Linked DNA regions of Rubinisphaera italica. The protein of the gene in region 1 binds, or shares a complex with, the protein of each later gene. Links are inferred from orthologs where the notes say so. Each region holds a gene or a part of one and is shown on either strand. Other genes may lie near its edges.

The links. The genes of interacting proteins can lie anywhere in the genome.
Region 2: the proteins of Pan54_RS24915 (region 1) and trxA are in contact, whole or in part, in a crystal structure (PDB 1F6M), measured with the Escherichia coli proteins. The link is inferred for Rubinisphaera italica from one-to-one orthologs.

What each region holds. Positions count from the first base shown.
Region 1 is NZ_SJPG01000001.1:6,501,942-6,507,387, reverse strand. Bases 1,163-3,932 are described here. They hold Pan54_RS24915 (NAD(P)/FAD-dependent oxidoreductase), read left to right. Parts: upstream 1,163-1,898; coding sequence 1,899-2,966; downstream 2,967-3,932. Other genes in these bases: Pan54_RS24910 (M24 family metallopeptidase), read left to right, coding at 3,089-3,932; cysS (cysteine--tRNA ligase), read right to left, coding at 1,163-1,603. In the rest of the region: more of cysS, read right to left, coding at 86-1,162; more of Pan54_RS24910, read left to right, coding at 3,933-4,267; Pan54_RS24905 (aminotransferase class I/II-fold pyridoxal phosphate-dependent enzyme), read left to right, coding at 4,534-5,446.
Region 2 is NZ_SJPG01000001.1:3,796,524-3,801,054, forward strand. The notes cover bases 211-3,190. They hold trxA (thioredoxin), read left to right. Parts: upstream 211-1,525; coding sequence 1,526-1,855; downstream 1,856-3,190. Other genes in these bases: purN (phosphoribosylglycinamide formyltransferase), read right to left, coding at 211-345; Pan54_RS14165 (hypothetical protein), read right to left, coding at 415-1,179; Pan54_RS14175 (hypothetical protein), read left to right, coding at 2,103-3,190. In the rest of the region: more of purN, read right to left, coding at 1-210; more of Pan54_RS14175, read left to right, coding at 3,191-3,611; Pan54_RS14180 (hypothetical protein), read right to left, coding at 3,928-4,531. UniProt on the Escherichia coli protein: Participates in various redox reactions through the reversible oxidation of its active center dithiol to a disulfide and catalyzes dithiol-disulfide exchange reactions.

The DNA.
Region 1 (5,446 bases):
TTGTGTGTTGTTTACAAAAAACATGTCGTTGGTGTCTCGAACCCACCCGAGCCATAACTTGCTCGGCTCGCCTGAACCAAAAATTTTACGCCAACTGTTTCGTCGCAATCGTTCCCTCTAGTGAGTTTCGCACTTCGTAACCGGCATCCTGAAGTTGGTTTCGCAGTTCGTCTGCTCGACCGTAATCCTTATTAGCTCGGGCTTCGTCAATGCCTTTACAGAGTTCGGCTGGATCGAACCCGCCTGCATCACTCGATTCCGACTGCAATTCTTCCGCGTGTTCCATTGGGGCGACATCAAGAATGCGGTTGATTGTTCGCAGCACCGCCAAAGATTCCTGAGGGTTTTCGTGTGGGCCAGACATCCAGGGGAAGAGGACACCGAGTGCTCCGGAAATGTTGAGGTTGTCGGAGAGGGCTCCGAGGAATCCTGCCAGCACGGGATGAGAATTATCGACTTCAGCCACTTCTCCACCCGTTTTTGCTTCGAGCATCGCGTTGAACTCATTCAATTTCCGGACGGCAGCTGCAGAATCCTTCAAGCCTTTTTCGGTGAAGTTCATATTGCTGCCGTAATGAGAGCGAATCAATTCGTATCGCAAAACAGCCGGGTGAACTTCACGGCCGGTCACTTTGCCGCCGAGCACATCGCGAACCGTGTAGAAGTTGCCCTTACTCTTCGACATTTTCTCGCCTTCGACCATCAGGAAGCGAGCGTGCATCCAGAAACGGGCGAAATGGTCTTCCCCGGAAGCTCCACAACTCTGAGCGATCTCACACTCATGATGTGGGAAGATGAGATCTTCTCCGCCTGTATGAATATCGATAACATCGCGACCCAGAAGCTTGCGAGCCATGACCGAACACTCAATGTGCCAGCCGGGATAACCCATTCCCCAAGGCGAATCCCATTTCATAATGTGTGACTGATCGGGCTTCCAGAGTAAGAAGTCAGCCGGGTGCTTTTTGCTGGCCTGATCGTTTTGCTGCACCCGACCGCCGGAACCTTCTCGCAGTTGATCGAGTGTGTTTCCGCTCAGCGAGCCGTATTTGGGAAAGCTTTCAACACTGTAATACACAGCTCCATCCGGTCCGACGTACGCATGACCACTTTTGATCAACTCGTCAATCATCTCCTGCATATCTTCGATATGATTGGTCGCATGCGGAATATTTTTTGGATACTCAAACGCAATTTTCAAGCCGAGCTTTCGGGAGTCTTCGAGGAAGGCATCGGTAAAGAACTGGGCGACCTGATAAGGATCATCGGGATTTTCGATGGCCCCATCCGGTACCTTGCCCGATTTCTTATCTTCCTTAAGACGCTTGGCGGCTGCTTCCATTTTGTCTTCGCCGCCACCATCCGCGAGATGATCATCGGTCATGTGGCCGACGTCGGTAATGTTCATGATGTGCGTGACATCATTACCCATTACTTCCAGAAACCGACGAATCAGGTCGGCAAAGAGGAAAGATCGAAAGTTGCCGATATGTGCAAAGTCGTAAACGGTCGGCCCGCAGGAATACATGCGAACAATGCCTGCTTCGAGGGGCTGAAAGTCTTCGGACTGGTTTGTGAGCGAGTTATAAAAGCGAATGGCCATCGATTCCTGAGTCCCTGAGTGAGCTAATATTCTAAATTACTGTTATTGAATGACATAATCTTGTGAATTTAGCGGATTTTGAAAAGAGCAGTTTGGAACAACTCACGCTTAATTGCGAACTTGCTCACAGTTGCCGCTGAGAAGCGTAATTATTATGGTTCATATTGAGATATCAGAAAATTTCTCATTGAGTCTCCAGCACAGCTGCTCGGAATGAACTTCACAGCCGATTTTTCGTCTTTTTCAACTCACTCAACAAAAAGAATTTGTACTGTTTCAAGCAAGGATCGCCCTCATGGCTGAAAATAAACCGCGTAATATCATCATCATTGGTTCGGGGCCAGCTGCCTGGTCTGCCGCCATTTATACGGCTCGTGCCAATCTGGAGCCTCTCGTTTTCGAAGGGGCTTTCACTGAAGATAACCGCCTCAAAGGGACTCTTCCGCTTGGCCAACTGGCTTTGACGACAGAAGTTGAGAACTATGCCGGTTTTCCATCAGGAGACATGACCAGTTATTTCGAAACCGCTTTCGATGAACGTAAAGCCGAGGAATTGAAGTCTACGCATCATAAGAAGGGCGTGAGCGGTCCGGAACTGATGGAACTGATGCGGAAGCAGGCGACGAATTTTGGGACAGAAGTGATTACCGACGATATCGTCAGCTGCGATCTTTCTGAGCGTCCCTTTAAACTGAAGTCGCTTCAGGGAAAAGAGATTGTCGCTCATGCTGTGATTATTGCGACAGGAGCTCGAGCAAATTATCTCGGACTCGATTCCGAAGAACGCTATAAAAACATGGGTGTCTCCGCTTGTGCGGTTTGCGATGGAGCCTTGCCACGATTCCGCAATCAGCCGCTGGTTGTGGTTGGCGGAGGAGATTCCGCGATGGAAGAAGCGACTTTCCTAACAAAATTCGCCTCCAAAGTTTACATCGTCCATCGTCGCGATGAGTTCCGTGCCAGTAAAATCATGGCTGAACGTGCATTGGCGAGTGAGAAAATCGAAGTGAAGTGGAACTCAGTCATCAATGAAGTTCTCGGCGACGAGAAGAAAGGCGTGACGGGCGTTCGTATCGAAAGTGCTCTCGAAGAAGGCAAAACCGAAGACCTGGAAGTAACCGGATACTTTGCAGCGATTGGGCATACACCGAATACCGATTTCCTGGATGGGCAAATCGAAACCCACGAAAATGGTTATGTGAAATGGACGGTCCCGTTCCGGACGAATACGAGTGTGGAAGGTGTTTTCGCAGCCGGGGATGTCGCCGACGATTACTACAAACAGGCCATCACCGCAGCCGGCAGTGGATGCCAGGCAGCACTGGATGCTGAACGCTGGTTGGCCTCACAGGGAATTGAATAGAGATGCAGGGTGGCGGGTGGCACTCTCGAAGAGAAGCCCCCGAATATAGAACTTCCGGGGGCTTCCGCTAAAGCGGAGCGCCTCCACCACCCCATATTATTGAAACAGTTTAAGGAATAATCATGCTGACAAAAGAAGGTTGCCAAAAACGACGCGAACGTCTGTGGGGCAACGTGCCTGAACATTTAGAATGGTTGCTGATCGCTGATCCGCGTCACGTGCAATATCTCTCGAACTTCATGGTCCAGCCGCTCAGTTTTTCTCTGGGAGAACGATGCTTACTGCTGCTCGAACGAGATCGAGGCGCGACTTTGCTGGGAGATAATTTCTCAGTCCGCTCAGCTGCCGCGGAAGTGCATGTCGATCATGAAGTGATTGAACCCTGGTACGATCACAAGCATTCGGTCATCAATCGCGATCACGCATTATTCAATGCGGTTAAGCAGGTTTCGGAGCGACTCTATGGTCGTTCCGGTTCTGTCGAAGCAGAGTGGTTGCCGGTCGGAGCGTGGGAAGTGCTTGCTTCTGATCGTGAATCGCATTCGGTCTCTGGAGAATCGGATAAGAGAAACAAATGCTCAACGTCGCTCGATCTGGGAACAACTTTGCGATCGATGCGACGCAGCAAGGATGCCGATGAAATCGAGTTGATGAAAGTTTGCATGAAAGCCGGGGCTGCCGGTCAGGCACGCGCCCGCGAAGTGATCCGGGAAGGGATTTCCGAGTTCGAAATTTATCGAGAAGTTCAAAAGGCCGCCATCGCAGCAGCCGGCCGCCCCGGTCTGGTTTACGGCGACTTCCGCGCCTGCACGCCGACCTCACCGAAACAGGGGGGCTTGCCGACCGATTATAAACTGCAGTCTGGCGACTTATTCGTTCTCGATTATTCGGTCGTTCTGTGCGGCTACCGTAGTGACTTCACCAACACTTTCGCAGTCACAGAACCGACGGAAGGCCAGAAAGAATTGTTTGCGATTTGTCAGGCTGGCATGAAAGCGGGCGAAGAGACTCTTAAAGCGGGAGTTTCCTGTGCTGAAGTTTATAAGAATGTCAAACAGCCTTATCTGGATGCAGGTAAGGGAGATGTTTTCACACATCATGCCGGACACGGATTGGGACTCGGTCACCCGGAAGCCCCGATACTCGTCCCCGACAGCACCGACATCCTACAGGCAGGCGATGTCGTCACCCTCGAACCGGGAGCCTACGAAGAAGGAACCGGGGGCATGCGGATTGAGCACAATTATTTAATTACAGAAACGGGTTACGAACGACTTAGCCAGCACGAGATTGCCTTATAAAAGATAGGCTCTTGGCATGGCGACGAATATGGGGGCTTCGCTGTGCTGCGTCCCTAGTCACCCACCGGTTCGTATTAGAACAATTACGGAAAACACTAAACTCGGGTGGCGGGGGCGCTCTCGAAGAGAAGCCCCCGAATCATCGAACTTCCGGGGGCTTCCGCTGTAGCGGAGCGCCCCCGCCACCCCGGAGATTCTTTTTCATCCGCGTTTTTCTGCAGTCCAATATAAAAATAAGTTAAAGCTCGGAATTAAGACTACATCCCGTGAGCAACTCCTTCCACGATGACGTTCGGGATCGACTCAACGCGATCAAAGAACAGAATTTGCTCCGAACTCGTCGTGTTGTAGAGCCGCTTGGTCAGGGGCGATGTCGAATTGAAGGGCGGGAGCTCTGGGATTTTTCCAGTAACGATTATCATGGCTACTCGCTTGATCCTGCGATTCAATCCGCAGCCATTAAAGCGATCGAGCAATATGGTGTTGGAGCTCGTGCCAGCGTACTGATCTCCGGTTGGACACCCGCGCATCAAGATTTGTGCGATGCTCTGCGGAACTTTGAGTCGGTAGATGAGATACTGCTCTGCTCATCTGGATACGCAGCTTGCCAGGGAGCGATTGCATCGCTGGTTCAAGAAGAGGACATCCTCTTCTGTGATCGTCTAAATCATGCCTGTCTGATTGATGGTTGTCGACTCTCCAAGGCAAAACTGAGAGTATATCGCCACGAAGATATGACGACACTTCGACGGGAATTGACGAAAGCCCAATCAATACAGGGCCGTCGCTGGATTGTGACAGAGACCGTTTTCGGGATGGATGGGACAAACGCTCCGCTGGTGGAACTGGTGCAATTAGCTGAGGAGTTCGATGCGTATCTTATCTGTGATGAAGCTCACGCCACTGGAGTGTACGGCTCCAGCGGACAAGGTCTAATCGGTCAGTTTCGTGAGCAGGGGGAATTGACTGCTGAACTCATCGAACGGCGAATTCCCGTCCGCATCGGCACCCTTAGCAAGGCCCTCGGTTCTCAAGGTGGATTTGTTGCCGGTTCCGCAGAAACCATCCAACTCTTGTGGAACACATCTCGCCCTCTGATGTTTTCCACCGGCTTATCAATAGCCGCCTGTGCATCTGCGACTGCGGCTATTAAACAGTTGCAGGCACATCCGCAACAAA
Region 2 (4,531 bases), 2.7 Mb from region 1 along the record:
CATCACTCGCCACATAAAGTCGTCCGGGATTTCCAACAGGCTCAGAAAGCCGCCGAGAATGACAAGTTCAACATTCTGCCGACGGCAGGCTTCAAAGACCGACTGACTGAATTCAGCAACGGAATTAAACTCTTTTCGCGGGCGAATTTCCAACGGCAAACCGTGCCGTTTTGCTTTTTCGATGCCGCCACAATCGGGACGCGAAGCGATGACCAGTGAGACCTCTGCTTTCAGTTCTCCCGATTGAATCCTCGTCATGAAATTATCAAGTGTCGTCCCACCGCCGGAGATTAGAACGGCAAGTCGAACAGGATGTGCAATGGGCTCGGAGGGAGGGTAAGTCATCTGCGAATAAAAATCTGATTCAAGTAAATATTGAAGTAAGGAATAAATAATCCTGGGAAAGCAAAATCGTTAAAACTTCGGCGGCTCTTCTTCCAGCAAACTTTGAGCGATGCGTTCCTGTTCGCGTTTCACTAGCCAGCGTTGCTGCAACACCAAGGCGATAAAGAGGCTTAGTCCGAGCAATAGTCCAAAGATGAAAATGATCTGCAGGAGTGAATAGTCGGACGAATTTTTAGCCTGCGGAGGTGTCCATTGAATGTGATTAGCCATCAAAACAGGAGCAAAACGGCCCGTATCGCGAGCTTCGTAAGTATACATGCGATAAATATAGCCTGTGACGGTCACATGATCGATCGCCTGCTCACCAATGGGCATGCCCTCTGGAAAGCTCGTGGAAAGCACGACGGTTGGATTCGATTGAGAGTCGTCCGTGTACAACCAGGCTTCGCAAAGTTGATCGACACCATGTTCATTTTTGCCAGGCTCACTGATGACAGTCCGCTGTAGATGCCCGGACATGGTGACCGGCCGCCCCTGATAGGCTTTTGGATTGAGGTACATATCGACATAAACCGGGAATTGTTCAAAAGGGAGATGACTATACTTGGATTGCTCCCAGCGTTGTTTCAAAAAATCAGTCGCTGCATCCTTAACTTCTTTCGAATTCGCAGAACTGGCGTAACCGAGTACGAGGTAATAGGTTTCATTCTCTTCCGGAAGGAAACCCGTGCGTTTGATTTTCAGAGGAATCTCCGTCAGCCAGGGACTGAGATTCTCAACAGAAACCGCCTGTGTTTCCGAGATCCCAAATGGCGATTCCTGTGCCCATGTCATCTCTACATGAAAAACTACTGCACATATAACCACAAGGGGTAGCAACATTGCATGTGAGAAGAGGAATGAACATTGCCAACCAACCGTCTGGGTGAAACTGGAATGGCTATTAAAGATTGTCATTTTGTTCTTACACTGCATAGTCTGCGAAGTCTGGCAAAAGGTCAAATGAGTAAAACTGGGGGATTCCCGAAAATGTTGACACCACAATCGACGCTTCTATAATAACGCTGTCGAAGGGTGAATTACTGAATCGTTGTCGATTCAATTTACTTTTTATCAAAATACAGTTCAGGAACGCGGGTCCAAGACCGGCACAAGCTGACGAAAATCAAGGATTACGAAAATGGCCGGTGGTAATGTGATTGAGTTTACCGATGACAATTTCTCAACGGAAGTATTGCAGGGAGATCAGGCAGTTCTCGTCGATTTCTGGGCTCCCTGGTGCGGCCCCTGCAAAATGCTGACCCCAACCATCGAAGAGCTCGCCAACGATTACGAAGGCAAAGCACGCGTCGGCAAACTGAATACCGATGATAACCCGAATACCGCTTCAGAACACGGCATCAGCGCGATTCCAACTCTGATGGTCTTCAAAGGTGGCGAACTGGTCGAACGTTTGACGGGAGTCGTTCCGAAAGAACAGCTTGCAGCAACTCTCGATAAACACCTATAATCACGGAAGTTGCAATGAGAACATCAGTTGCGTCATTGTCGTTATCAGTGACGCAGCTGTTTTTCACTTGTTCTCAGGGAGGATCCCTGCAGCAGATGAAAATACAAGCACGAAGCGCAAGCGAGTGTGTCCTTGACGCAGAATGCACACACTCGCTTGCGCTTCGTGCTTGTAACGATTTATTGCAATTATTGCACAGTTCGCACTGCGGACACGAAATGACAGTCTCGTAGGGAAAGGAGTCCCCGTGAGCGATGCATCCTCAGCGGAGGAATCTCAGAAGCCAGTTGCCCCTCGTTTTCCACAGAAAACCGAGGCTCAGTCGATTGGTCACAGACCGCGAGTGGATTTGAAGGAATCGTCCACTGTTCGCCCGCAATTTCCTGCCACAAAACCGGTTGAACCTGCCCCAGATGCCCTGCTTTCCGAAGCGGGCCGCGTGTTCGATCAGTTGAGAATTCGGCTGACTGAGCTCGATCATCGGGAACAGAAGGTCGACGCAAAAGCTCGAGAGCTCGACGAACGTCAGGAGAAATTCACCCGATCGGTCCAGCAAACTCAGCTCGATCTCGATCAGCGTGAAGAAATGGTGACCGAGCGGGAATCAACCGTCGAACGCCGTCAGCAACGCCTCGAAGACGAAGCCCGTCAAATTGAAATTGATCAGGAAGAGTTGATCGCTGCTCAAAAAACCTGGCAAATCGAAAAAGCTCAGCAGGAAGAACGACTCCGCGAAACGGAAGACGAAGTCGAACATTTACGCACCACCCGTCTGGAAGAAATTGCACGTGTTCAGCAGGAAACGGACGAAATGCTCGCCGACAAACGGCAGCAGTTTGAAGAGTTCTGTCAGACACAACTCGAAGACCTCTCTCATCAACAGGCACAGGCGACTCGCCGATTAAAACTCCAGGAAGATCATCTGGAACGCTTGCGCACTCAAGTAGAACAGCAGAAGCGGATCGCCAGGGAGGATTCTCAAAAATCGCTGGCAGCTTTGCAAAAATTCGCCGAGCAAAATCGGATGGTTAAGAAGCAGACCGCTCAAGCACGGCAGATTCTGGAAGTTCGTGTACAGGCTCTCGACCGGGAAGAAAGTGTCGTTCGAGCACAGTTGGAACAGGAGCGCGAAGCCACAAATCGTCAACGTGCCGACCTCGAACGAGATCAGAATGAATGGCATATTCAACGCCAGCAGCTCAATCATCGGCATCAGGAACAGCAAGACCAGTTGCATCGTCAGCAGGCGTTTTTATTGCATCAGCAGGAACGAATTCAACTTGTTCGTACGGAAATCGAAGACAAACATCGCGAGACCTTGCTACTTCGGATGCAAATCGAAGCCTTCCGTTCGGAATTGGCCGTCGCTTCTGGGAAAGACGTCGATGAAAGCCGGATGCAGGAATTGCATGAGCGACTTTCAAGTGACTTTCAAGAGAGTCGTATGCAAGTGGAAACGATCGCGAGTACACTGCGCGACGATTTCAACAAGTTACACGAGTATCTTGAGGAGATCAAAAAACACGAGACGGCTACCCGCCGTTGGATGACCGATGGTTTGATCAAATGGGAACACCAAAAGCAGATTGCCGAGCAGGAACGCAGCCGCCTGATTGCCGCCCGCAAAGATTGGGAAGCCGAACAGCAATCCCGCACAAACGACCGCCGAGAAGCCGAGCAGGTGATTCGCAATTTGCTGGATCAGCTTGAAGAAGCGAATGATTCCCAACCAGCGTTGAGAGAACGAGCAGCGTAGTCCAATGTTTTCGAATTGTGTGCCACTGGTTCTGCCAGTGCCACACTTCACGAATCTGAGAGCTTCGCCACGACCCCAGCCACCCTCTTTTGAAAAAGTTCAGCTGCTTAGCAGTGCAATAATCTTATATTCTCCTTGGGGAGCGGTAGCCGAAGGCCGGATGAGGGGATCCCCTCGGCGTCCTTATTGCATTCGATTCTGGCGTAAAAGTTGAGTGGCACGTCCCCGAACGAAGTAATGGGCGTGGCGATTGCACAAGACCACGCACTTCGCGATGCTCAGGGGCGTACCACCCTATTCTATGAAATCTAATACCTTAAAAGCTATAAGGTGTCATCAACCCATCCATTTTGATGATCTCCAGGTCTTTGACTTTTACCTGCCGCAATGTGCGAAGTTCGTCGTTGTTCCAGCGTTCATCGGGGGAGCCGGAGATGAACCAGTCGCTGCCGTTGTCGGCTAGAATCATGCCGTAAGTTTTCAGGCATTGCAGAATCACCTGCACGTCGGCTGGAAACTTGCTGAGGTCAAAATCCTGCTTCAAGCGGACACGCATCCCCAGTGGTGGCAACAGAGGATGATCGTTACTGCTGGCCCAGTGCGAAGCAGGTGGAACAAAAGCTTGCCGTGTGTTGTCGAGTGTAAAGCGAATCGCGTGGCGGATTTCTTTGAGTTCTCCAACTTCTTCATAGCGGACTAATCCCGGAAAGATCGGTAAACCAGCAGCGTCGGCGCTGGTCCACCCGCGTGGACGTTTGGTATTCTTCTTCAAATCGAAAATCGCTCCACTATCGGCCTGCCAGCTGGCTCCTCCGTTCTGTGGAAACGCGCGATACAACTCGTACAGCACCCAGTTGTCACGATCAATCACAATCGCATGACGATCTCCGCGATCAAACGGCTCACCTTCGACGGGCGTC